DNA from 2 places in the Halomonas sp. TA22 genome. Region 2 is predicted to be linked to the other one. Evidence: predicted binding sites of a transcription regulator. Region 2 holds the regulator's gene; the other holds the start of a gene.
The links. The regulator sigma-54, encoded in region 2, starts transcription at its own class of promoters, with help from an activator protein. The targets are predictions, from matches to a motif close to TGGCACNNNNNTTGCTNT.
Positions count from the first base shown of each region.

Region 1: a site for sigma-54 is predicted at 2,151-2,168, ahead of urtA (urea ABC transporter substrate-binding protein). Genes of this name have one in related genera too.

Region 1 is NZ_CP053108.1:1,229,263-1,234,793, reverse strand. It holds gene urtB (urea ABC transporter permease subunit UrtB) at 1-535, opposite strand, end outside; gene urtA (urea ABC transporter substrate-binding protein) at 715-2,007, opposite strand; gene HJD22_RS05705 (acyl-CoA dehydrogenase C-terminal domain-containing protein) at 2,389-4,194, opposite strand; gene HJD22_RS05700 (tripartite tricarboxylate transporter permease) at 4,381-5,531, opposite strand, start outside.
Region 2 is NZ_CP053108.1:3,358,045-3,363,575, reverse strand. It holds gene HJD22_RS15940 (HAD family hydrolase) at 1-381, shown strand, start outside; gene lptC (LPS export ABC transporter periplasmic protein LptC) at 387-983, shown strand; gene lptA (lipopolysaccharide transport periplasmic protein LptA) at 1,043-1,510, shown strand; gene lptB (LPS export ABC transporter ATP-binding protein) at 1,531-2,256, shown strand; gene HJD22_RS15920 (RNA polymerase factor sigma-54) at 2,450-3,871, shown strand; gene raiA (ribosome-associated translation inhibitor RaiA) at 4,041-4,349, shown strand; gene HJD22_RS15910 (PTS sugar transporter subunit IIA) at 4,357-4,845, shown strand; gene rapZ (RNase adapter RapZ) at 4,922-5,531, shown strand, end outside.

The sequences.
Region 1 (5,531 bases), 1.6 Mb from region 2:
CGAGGTGCTCGATGGCCAGCACATCGCCCTGCTCGAGACGGTGCATGGCCAGTGCCTGGGTCAGGCGCTGCCTGACGCGGGCATCCTCCTCCTGCTCGATCAACTCCGCCACCGGCTCAGCCAGATCGGCATCCATCTCGCCCAGCAAGCGCTCGGCGGAGGCGCGGCGCAGGGTGACGTTGGAGGCGTAGAGATCGACCACGGCAATCACGCTACGCAATTGATTGCGCAGCGCATTGTTGATGCCGATACGCTCGAGATCGCGGCGCGACATCTCGCCAAGCGCCTCGCCGGTCAGCGCATCGGCGACCGGCCAGTCGCGACCGCTGTTGTCGAGCACGATGACGAAACGCCCATCGTCGGCGCGCTGCAGACGTCCGTCGAGCAGCGCCTGCAGCCAGTCACGGGCACGTTCGTCCTCGCTTGCGGCAATGGTGGCGATGGCCTCGCCCTTGGCGGGAAAGGAGCTCACATCCAGCGCCTCGAGCAGCGCCTGGGCGCGCTCCTCCTGCTGGGCTGTCGCCAGGCTTGGCATCAGCGCCAGCAGGCAAAGCAGTAGCCATGATGTGACGATGCGTTTGACGCACGGCATCGGGATCTTCATGGAAATGTCCTATCGAGTGGCGTGAAGGCTGGGCTCGGGCTCGCCCTGCGGCGAGCCCAGTTACCGCATTTCTCATTTTCATTGCGTGATGGGGAGGTATAGCGGTGCGGTTACTCCGCCAGGGCCGCTTCCGCCTCTTCGGCGGCGGTGCTGCCACCGCAAGAGCCGGTCGCGACATTGAAGTTGCCGCAGCGCATCGGTGCCTGCCAGTCGGCCATTAGGTCGCGCGAGCCGGGCAGGTAGTCGGACCAGGCATCGCCGGCCACGGTGGAGGGCGTCTGCCAGACGATGTCGAACTGGCCGTTGTCCTGCACTTCACCGATCAGTACCGGCTTGGTGATGTGGTGGTTGGGCATCATCGCCGCATAGCCACCGGTCAGGTTCGGCACGGTGACACCGATGATTGCATCCTTGACCGCGTCGACGTCAGTGGTGCCGGCCTTGCGTACGGCTTCCGCCCACATGTTGAAGCCGATGTAGTGCGCCTCCATCGGGTCATTGGTGACCGCCTCCTCGTCGCCGGTATAGTCGATCCAGGCGTCGATGAAGTCGTAGTTGACGTCGGTATCGACGCTCATGAAGTAGTTCCAGGCCGCCAGGTGGCCGACCAGCGGGCCAGTATCGATACCGGAAAGCTCCTGCTCGCCCACCGAGAAGGCGATGACCGGAATATCGGCGGCGTCGACGCCCTGGTTGCCAAGCTCGCGATAGAACGGCACGTTGGCATCGCCATTGATGGTCGAGACCACTGCGGTCTTCTTGCCTTCGCTGCCGAAGCGGCGAATGTCGGAGACGATATTCTGCCAGTCGGAGTGCCCGAACGGCGTGTAGTTGATCATGATGTCCTCGTCGGCAACGCCATGCTCCTCCTTGAGGAAGGCTTCGAGGATACGGTTGGTGGTGCGCGGATAGACGTAATCGGTGCCGGCTAGCACCCAGCGCTCCACACCAACTTCGTTGAGCAGATACTCGACTGCGGGGATCGCTTGCTGGTTGGGCGCCGCACCGGTATAGAAGACGTTCTCGGAAGACTCCTCCCCCTCATACTGCACCGGGTAAAAGAGCAGGCCATTGAGCTCCTCGAATACCGGCAGCACGGCCTTGCGCGAGACCGAGGTCCAGTTGCCGAAGACCACGTCGACCTCATGCTGGGCGAGCAACTCGCGGGCGCGCTCGGCAAATAGCGGCCAGTTCGATGCCGGGTCGACCACTACCGCCTCGAGCTGGCGACCCAACAGGCCACCGGCCTCGTTCTGCTGCTGGATCAGCATCTCGACGGTGTCCTTGAGCGCCGTCTCGCTGATGGCCATGGTGCCTGAGAGCGAGTGAAGCACCCCGACCTTGATGGGGCCTTCCTGAGCCAGGGCGTTGGCGCCTGTGCCAAACGCCGCGGCACACAGCAGTGCGGTGAGCAGATGGCGAGCCTGGGGCTTTTTGGAATTGCGTGCAATCACAGGTAACTCCTTGCGTATGCTTGTTATGCGTTGCTTGCCGGGGTTTCCGGCGACGCTTTGGTCGACTTGGCGTTTCGTCACGTCGCCACACTATCGCAAGGCGTGTGCCAGGGACTTGCACCAGCACTAAAATTACTTTAATTACAAATAGTTGCTTGCAACCAAGAGGAAATTTTCCACTAACATGTGCACATTTCCGGTGCATAAAAAATCAAGCGCATGGCGTTACGCACCACCCATGTCCGTCTACGCACTTTATCGGTGCATACAAAAAAACCGCCCAATTCAGGACGGTTTTCAAGAGCGATGTTCTGCCATGAGGCTCATTCATCAGCCAACTGGATAAAAGGCCTCCTCGTCGAGTGTCATCATCGATTCTGCTCCCGCCATGATCTGGCGCTCCAGTGCCTCATTGCGTGGCAGCTGACGCGCCAAGAAGTGATGACCCATCGCCAGCTTGGCACGATAGAACGCCTCACCCGCCTCGCCTCGATCCTCAAGCCCCTGATAGGCGGCGCGCGACATCTTCCACCACATCCAGGCGTAGGCGACAAGACCCACTAGATCGAGATAATCCGCTGCTGCCGCACCGAGCTCCTCCGGGCGCCCCTTGGCTTGATCGAGCAGCCAGGCGGTCACATCCTCGAGCCGCGCCAGCTCCCGCTGACATGCCTGGTGAAACGCGGTCAGGATGGCCGGCACCTCGCCCTCGAGGTCCTCGCGCATCAACTCGGAGAAGCATTCGACATAGGCACCGCCATTGCGAAACAGCTTGCGTCCCACCAGATCCATCGCCTGGATGCCATTGGTGCCTTCATAGATCATCGCGATACGGGCATCACGCACGAACTGCTCGGCCCCCCACTCCACGCAGTAGCCGCTACCACCATAGATCTGCTGGGCCTCGACCGTGGCTTCGAAGCCACGATCGGTGAGGAAGGACTTGGCGACCGGGGTCAGCAGCGCCACCATATCGTCGGCGGCGCGACGCGCCTCGGTATCGGGATGATACTTGGCGATATCGAGCTGACCGGCGACGAACGCGGCGAAGGCACGCCCGCCCTCGTTCCAGGCGCGCACATTGAGCGCCATGCGCCGCACATCGGGATGCACCAAAATGGGATCGGCGGGCTTGTCGGGGGCAGCCGCACCGCTTGGTGCCCGGCTCTGCAGCCGCTCGCGAGCAAAGTCCATGGCACTCTGGTAGGCCACCTCGCCGAGCCCGAGCCCCTGGATGCCGATCGACAGCCGCTCGTAATTCATCATCGTGAACATGGTGGCAAGGCCCTGGTGGGGCTTGCCGATCAGCACGCCCTCGGCGCCGTCGAAATTCATGACGCAAGTAGCGCTACCCTTGATGCCCATCTTGTGCTCGAGACCACCGCAGCCGAGCGCATTGCGCTCGCCCAGGCTGCCATCGGCGTTGACCTTGATCTTGGGCACCAGAAACAGCGAGATACCTCGCGAGCCTTCCGGCGCGTCGGGCAGCTTGGCGAGCACCAGATGGACGATGTTCTCGACCATGTCATGCTCACCACCGGTGATCCATACCTTGTTGCCGGTGATGGTATAGGTGCCCTCGCCCATGGGCTCGGCGCGGGTCTTGATCAATCCGAGATCGGTGCCGCAGTGCGGCTCGGTCAGACACATGGTGCCAAGCCACTGCCCGGTATACATTCTGGGCAGGTAGCATGCCTTGATGGCGTCGCTTGCATGGTGATCGAGCAGCAGTGCCGCGCCGCTGTTGAGCGCCGGATAGAGCGCGAAGCTGGTGTTGGTGGCGTAGAGCATCTCCTCGAAGGCCACCGTGAGCATCTTCGGCAGGCCCTGGCCTGCATACTCCGGGTTACCCGCAAGCCCTAGCCAGCCGCCCTCGGCCAGGGTGGCAAACGCCTTCTTGAAGCCCTTGGGCGTGGTCACCGTACCTGCGTCGAACCGGCACCCTTCGGCGTCGCCACTGGCATTGAGTACAAACAACTCAGCCTGGGTGACCTTGGCCCCCTCTTCCAGGATCGCATCGAGAATGTCCAGGCTTACCTCCTGGGTCTCGGGCATCTCGGCCCAGCGCCGTGGCGCCTGGAATACATCATTCAAGACAAAGCGCATGTCGCGAAGCGGCGCTTGGTAGTAGGCCATCGGTGTCTCTCCAGCTCATGCAGCGGCAAATTCAAACGGTCGATTGAATACTAGACCAGCCCACCGGCGATGTCACACCGACCTTGGCCTAACGCCTACGCCCGCAGCGCTCAGGCAGTGGCTTAAGCAATGAAAAAGGCGCCGACAGGTGTCGGCGCCTTCTTGGGCAATGCCACTCAGTCAGGCTCAGCGACGCGCCTTCTGGATACCCGCCTTGACCAGCGGCAGAAGCAACGATAGCGCGGCGATGATCAGCAGCCACATGGAGATCGGCTTGTCGAGGAAGATCATCCAGTCGCCTCTGGAAATCTGCAGGGCGCGACGCATCGACTCCTCCATGATGTCGCCAAGGATTAGCGCCAGGATCAGCGGAGCCGTCGGGAAGCCGAACAGGCGCATGCCCAGGCCGAGCAGGCCGAAGCCGAGCAGCAGCAGCAGGTCGAAGACGCTGAAGCTCATGCCATAGACACCGATCATGCAGAAGATCAGGATCAGCGACAGCAGCAGCGGACGCGGCATATCGAGGATCTTGGCAATCAACGGAATCAGCGGCAGGTTGAGCACCAGCAGGAAGATATTGCCGATATACATACTGGCAATCACCCCCCAGAACACGTCCGGGCGCTGCTCGAGCATCATTGGCCCAGGCGAGACACCCATGACCAGTAGCGCGCCCAGCAGTACCGCCGTGGTCCCGGAACCCGGCACGCCCAGCGTCAGAAGCGGCACGAAGGAGCCGGTACAGGCAGCATTGTTGGCAGCCTCGGGTGCGGCAACGCCCTTGATGTTGCCCTTGCCGAAGGTATCCCCATCCTTGGCGATGCGCTTCTCCATGCTATAGCCGAGAAACGAGCCGATGGTCGCGCCTGCACCAGGCAGCACGCCGGTGAAGAAACCCAGGACCGAACTGCGGCTGATCGGCCCGGCGATCTGTCTCACCTCACTGCCGGAGAGCTTCAGCGAACCGATGGCATTGCGCGTCGGCTCCTTGCCGCCGCCGCCGCGTAGCAGCATGTAGAACACCTCGGCCAGCGCGAAGATACCCAGCGCCACGACCAGGAAGTCGACGCCATCGAGCAGATGCGCCGTGCCGAAGGTGAATCGCTCGGTGCCGGTCTGTAGATCGATGCCGATGATCGAGATCATCACCCCGACCACTGCGGCAATAAGCCCCTTGACCAGCGATTTGTCGGAAAGACTCACCACCGCGGTCAGCCCCAGCACCATCAGTGCGAAGTACTCCGCAGGACCGAAGCTCACCGCGACCTTGGAGAGCAGCGGGGCTACCAGCATCAAGAATACGATCGAGATGGTACCACCGATGAAAGAGGCATAGG
Region 2 (5,531 bases):
CAGGCTGGTCTGAGCATCGCACTGGTGACCGGCCGCGATTCGCCGATCGTCAGCCGCCGCGCCGCCGCCCTTGGTATAGAACATGTGAAGCAGGGGCGTGACGACAAGCTCGAAGTGCTGCGCGAGCTGACCCAAGAGCTCGGCCTCGACTTCTCTCAGGTCGCCTACGCTGGCGATGATCTTACCGATTTGTCGGCGATCAAGCGCGCCGGGCTCGGCATCAGCGTGCCCAACGCACCGGCCTATGTGCGCGAGCACGCCGACTGGGTGACTACCCAGACGGGCGGGCATGGTGCAGTGCGGGAAATCTGCGATGTACTTCTTCAGGCCCAGGGCCATTGGGGCGCTGTCGTCGACACCTATCTACACGGCAAGCGTTGAGCTCTATGCCCTTGCGTCCACGCTTCCCGCGCCCCTCGTCGAAACTCTGGCTGGTACTGGTCCTGCTGATAGTGGGGGGCATCCTGGCGCTGCTCGATCAGCGCGACACCTTCGGCCCCGGCCCGGTGCCGCGTGACGATGCCGGCGAGCCGGACTACTACCTTGAAAATGCCACCCTCACCCGCTTCGACGAGCGTGGCGCTCCGCACCAGCGCCTCGACAGCCCGCGCCTCTCGCATACGCCACATGACGACGTGACACGCGCCCAGACACCGGTCGCACGAATTTTCGATCGTCAGGGCCGCACCTGGTTCGGCTACGGCGATGTAGGCATTCTCGGTCCCGGCGGGGATCTCTTGACCCTGGAGGGCAATGCCAGGCTCAATGCTCCCGAAGAAGGATGGCAGCTGGATACCGACATCCTGCATGTCGATACCGTAAACGGGCATGCCTGGAGCGACACCCCGGCACTTCTGCAGCAACCACCCCAGTGGATGCGAGGTGAGCGCTTCGATGCCTGGCTCAACCTGGACCGTGCACGCCTGACCGACGAGGTCCAAGGCTTCCATCCTCCCGAAGGCTATGAGGAACCAGCACCATGAGAGACACTCCCACCCCGACATCTCGCCTCATGGCCTGCATGATGGGTGCTTGCCTGACAATGCTGGCCGCCCTTCCGGCGTTCGCGCTCGAGAGCGATGCTCAGCAGCCCATCGAAGTGGCCGCGGATCGCCTTGATCTCGACGATCGCGCCGGCACCGCCATCTATACCGGCGATGTCGAGATTCGCCAAGGTAGCATGCAGCTCACCGGCAATCGCGTCGAAATCCTGCGCAATGACGCAGGCGAAGTGTCGCGCCTGACCGCTACCGGCGAGCGCGCCTACATCGAGCAGCAGCCGGCCCCGGACGAACCCGTGGTACGCGGATGGGGTCGCACCATCGTCTACCATGCCGCACAGCGCCGCGTGGAGCTGATCGATCGCGCCGAACTGCACCAGGCGCGAGACACCTTCGATGGCGGTTATGTGGAGTATTTTCTCGACCGTCGCGTGGTTCAGGCACGCGCCGACGTCGAGGGCAGCGAGCGCCAGCGCGTGCGCATGACCCTCAATCCCGAGCAGAACTAACTTCTGATCCAAGGCAGCCCATGAAGACCCTTCGTGCCCGGAACCTGGCCAAGAGCTACAAGCGTCGCCGTGTCGTCCATGACATCAGCCTCTCCATCGAACAGGGCAGCATCGTCGGGCTGCTCGGGCCGAATGGTGCCGGCAAGACCACCTCGTTCTACATGATCGTCGGCCTGGTGCGCGCCGATGCGGGCGAAGTACACATCGACGACCTCGACCTGACCAAGGCGGCCATGCATCGCCGCGCCCAGGCGGGCATTGGCTATCTTCCCCAGGAGGCCTCGGTATTTCGCAAGCTCAGCGTGGCTGACAACATCATGGCGATCCTCGAGACGCGCGAGGATCTCGATCGCGAGGGTCGCCACGCAAGTCTCGAGCAGTTGCTGGAAGATTTTCATATCACCCATATCCGCGACAACCTGGGCATGAGTCTCTCCGGGGGAGAACGTCGACGTGTCGAGATCGCTCGCGCCCTGGCAACGGAGCCCGCCTTCATCTTGCTCGATGAGCCGTTCGCCGGGGTCGACCCGATCTCGGTAGGCGAGATCAAGGGCGTCATCAGACAGCTCAAGCGTCGTGAAATCGGCGTCCTGATCACCGATCACAACGTGCGCGAAACCCTGGACATCTGCGACCGAGCCTATATCGTCGGTGACGGTCAGATCATCGCCGAGGGCAATGCCGAAGCGATTCTCACCAACCAACGGGTACGCGAAGTCTATCTCGGGGAAGACTTCCGACTCTAGGTTCAAGAGCCTTCGGCACGCCGCCACTGCTCGGCGGCCGCCATCAACCGCATGAAAACTTTCTACGCTGCCCAATCTGGCATGGTACTTGCGCATGGCATGTTTCTTGCTCAGTTTTCACGCAATTGAGTCTTGCAAGGGATTGCGGCGCGAGCTAACGTGTCGTCTCATTTGTCAGTGAACACCCCTTGCCATGGCCATGAAACCCTCGTTGCAACTCCGTGTCGGCGCGCACCTGACCATGACGCCGCAGCTCCAACAGGCCATCGCCCTTTTGCAGCTGTCGACACTCGACCTGCGCCAGGAGATTCAACAGGCGCTTGAAGCCAACCCCATGCTAGAGCTGGACGACGGCTTCGGCGAGCAGGAGGTCGCCGAAGCGCGTGAAGAGGAGTGGAACAGCGAAATTCCCGAGGAGCTCTCTACTGACAGCGACTGGTCGGACACCTACCAGGACATGGCGCCCAGTGGAAGCAGCTCGGGCGAGGGGCCGGATTTCGAGCGCAACGCTAGTGGCGAGAGCCTCCACGACCACCTCGCCTGGCAGTTGGCGATGACCGATCTCAGCGAGCGCGAACGCATCATCGCCGAGAGCCTGATCGATGCCGTCGATGACAATGGTTATCTCAACGGCGCTCTCGACGAGCTGTGCGCCGGCCTTCGCGACCAGGGGCTGGCCGGACTCAAGAGCACCGAGGTAGAGCAGGTGCTGATGCGCCTGCAGCAGTTCGAGCCCACCGGCGTATGCGCCCGAGAGCTGCGCGAGTGTCTGCTCCTCCAGCTCGGCGTGCTGCCCGAGGAGACACCACTGCTGCCCCAGGCGAAACGTCTTGTCAGACAGTTCCTCGAAGCGCTTGGCAATGACGATCGCAAACTACTGAAGCGGCGTCTGCGCCTCGAGGACGAGGAACTCGACCGGGTCATCGCCCTGATTCGCTCACTCGATCCCCGCCCCGGCCAGGCCTTCGGCGAAAGCGACAACGACTATGTCATTCCCGACCTGATCGCCCGCCATGGCCGTGAAGGCTGGCGCATCGAGCTCAATCCCGACGCCCTGCCGCGTATGCGCATCCAACCCGACTATGCCGCCCTGATCAAGCGCGCCGACAAGAGCGATGACAATACCTTCATGAAGCAGCACCTGCAGGAGGCGCGCTGGCTGATCAAGAGTCTCTCGAGTCGCAATGACACCCTGCTGCGCGTAGGCCGGGAGATCATGGCGCGTCAGATCGATTTTCTCGAAAAGGGCGAAGAGTCGATGAAGCCATTGATACTGGCCGATATCGCCCAAGCCGTGGAGATGCACGAATCGACGATCTCGCGAGTGACGACGCAGAAGTACATTCATACGCCCCGTGGCGTCTTCGAGCTCAAGTACTTCTTCTCAAGCCATGTCGGCGGTACTGGCGACAGCGGCGATGCCCATTCGAGCACAGCGATCCGCGCGCGCCTGAAGAAACTGATTGGCGAGGAGCCAGCGCGCAAGCCGCTCTCCGACAGCAAGCTCGTCGAACTCCTCGAAGCGAGCGGCATCAAGGTGGCCAGGCGGACCGTAGCCAAGTACCGCGAAGCGATGGGCATCCCCCCCTCCAGCGAACGCAAGAGACTCTCCTGAAATCCATGTCTCAAAGCGCGTATCAATGGACGTTAACTCCTAATACATTGAAATAAATAAGCTAAAATAATGAAGGGGCATCCATGTCAAATCCTCGGATGCCTAGGGGTATGCAATAGGGCAAAAAGGGTTACAATCGAACTGCAACCCGCCGCAACAGGAGAGTGTCATGCAAGTGAATATCGCCGGGCACCATGTGGAACTGACCGATGCACTGCGCGCTTACATCAACGAGAAGCTTGCTCGACTCGAACGCCACTATGACAACATTACCTCGGTCCAGGTTACACTCTCCATCGAGAGGGAGCGCCAGCAGGCAGCCAGCACTCTGCACGCCGCGGGTGCAGACATTCATGCCGATGCCGAGGATGGCGACATGTACGCTGCCATAGACGCCCTTGCCGATAAACTCGATCGCCAGTTGGTCAAACACAAGGAAAAGGCACAGGCACGCGCCCAGGGCGTCGGTGCCCGCTGAGCTACCCATGACGTTGCAAACCATCCTACCCCCTGAGCGTACGCTGTATGGTGTCGCCGGGGGGAGCAAGAAGCGAGTGCTGGAATTTTTCAGCACCTTCATCGCCCAGAACACACCAAGTCTCGATAGCCAGGAAGTCTTCAGTCGGCTTATTGGACGTGAACGCCTAGGCAGTACCGGCATCGGCAACGGTGTTGCTATTCCTCATGCCCGCAGCCCTCACTGCAAGGCCCCCTTGGCGGGTTTTCTCAAGCTCAGTGAGGCGGTGGATTTCGATGCCATCGATGGCGAGCCTGTCGATCTGGTCTTCGTACTGCTGGTACCGGAAGAGGCTGACGATACGCACCTGGCGCTCCTGGCCCAGGTCGCCGGCGTGATGAACGACAGCGATACTCGTCATCGATTGCGCAAGAGCGACAGCCAGCGACAGCTTTACGATACGCTCATGGAAGCCATTGCCAAGCTGCGCAACGACGGCTCTAGCGCTCAGCACTGAACTCACTCTATGTCCAACTGTCGATCATGGCCGCTCCAGCGTGAGCGGCCGTTCGGACCGCTCATAGGAGATCCGCATGCAGCTCGTCGTCATCAGTGGGCGTTCTGGATCGGGCAAATCGATCGCGCTGCAGGCGCTCGAGGATCTCGGCTTCTACGCAATCGATAACCTGCCGGCCATGCTGCTCGGCGCCCTGGTCGACGAGCTACAGAACGGGCCATCGCCCCACTCATCGATCGCCGTGAGCATCGATGCCCGCAACCTGCCTGCCGCCCTGGAGCGTTTCCCGAGCCTGCTCGACGATGTGCGAAAGCGTGGCGTGGCTTGCCAAGTGGTCTATATCACCACCGACCCCAAGATATTGCTGGAGCGTTACTCCGCCACCCGGCGCCGGCATCCGCTGACCCGTGAAAGCGAGATGACCCTGGCCGAGGCGATCGACTCGGAAGAGACGGCACTTGCCGACATTCGCGATCTCGCCGACCTGATCATCGATACCTCGCGACTCTCGGTACACGAATTACGTGCGCGGATTGCAGATCAGGTGGCGCAGCATGTCAATCAGCAGCTGACGCTGACCTTTGAATCCTTTGGCTTCAAGCGTGGCGTACCGCTGGATGCCGATACCGTGTTCGACGCCCGCTGTCTTCCCAATCCCTATTGGGACCCAAGGCTGCGCCCCTTCA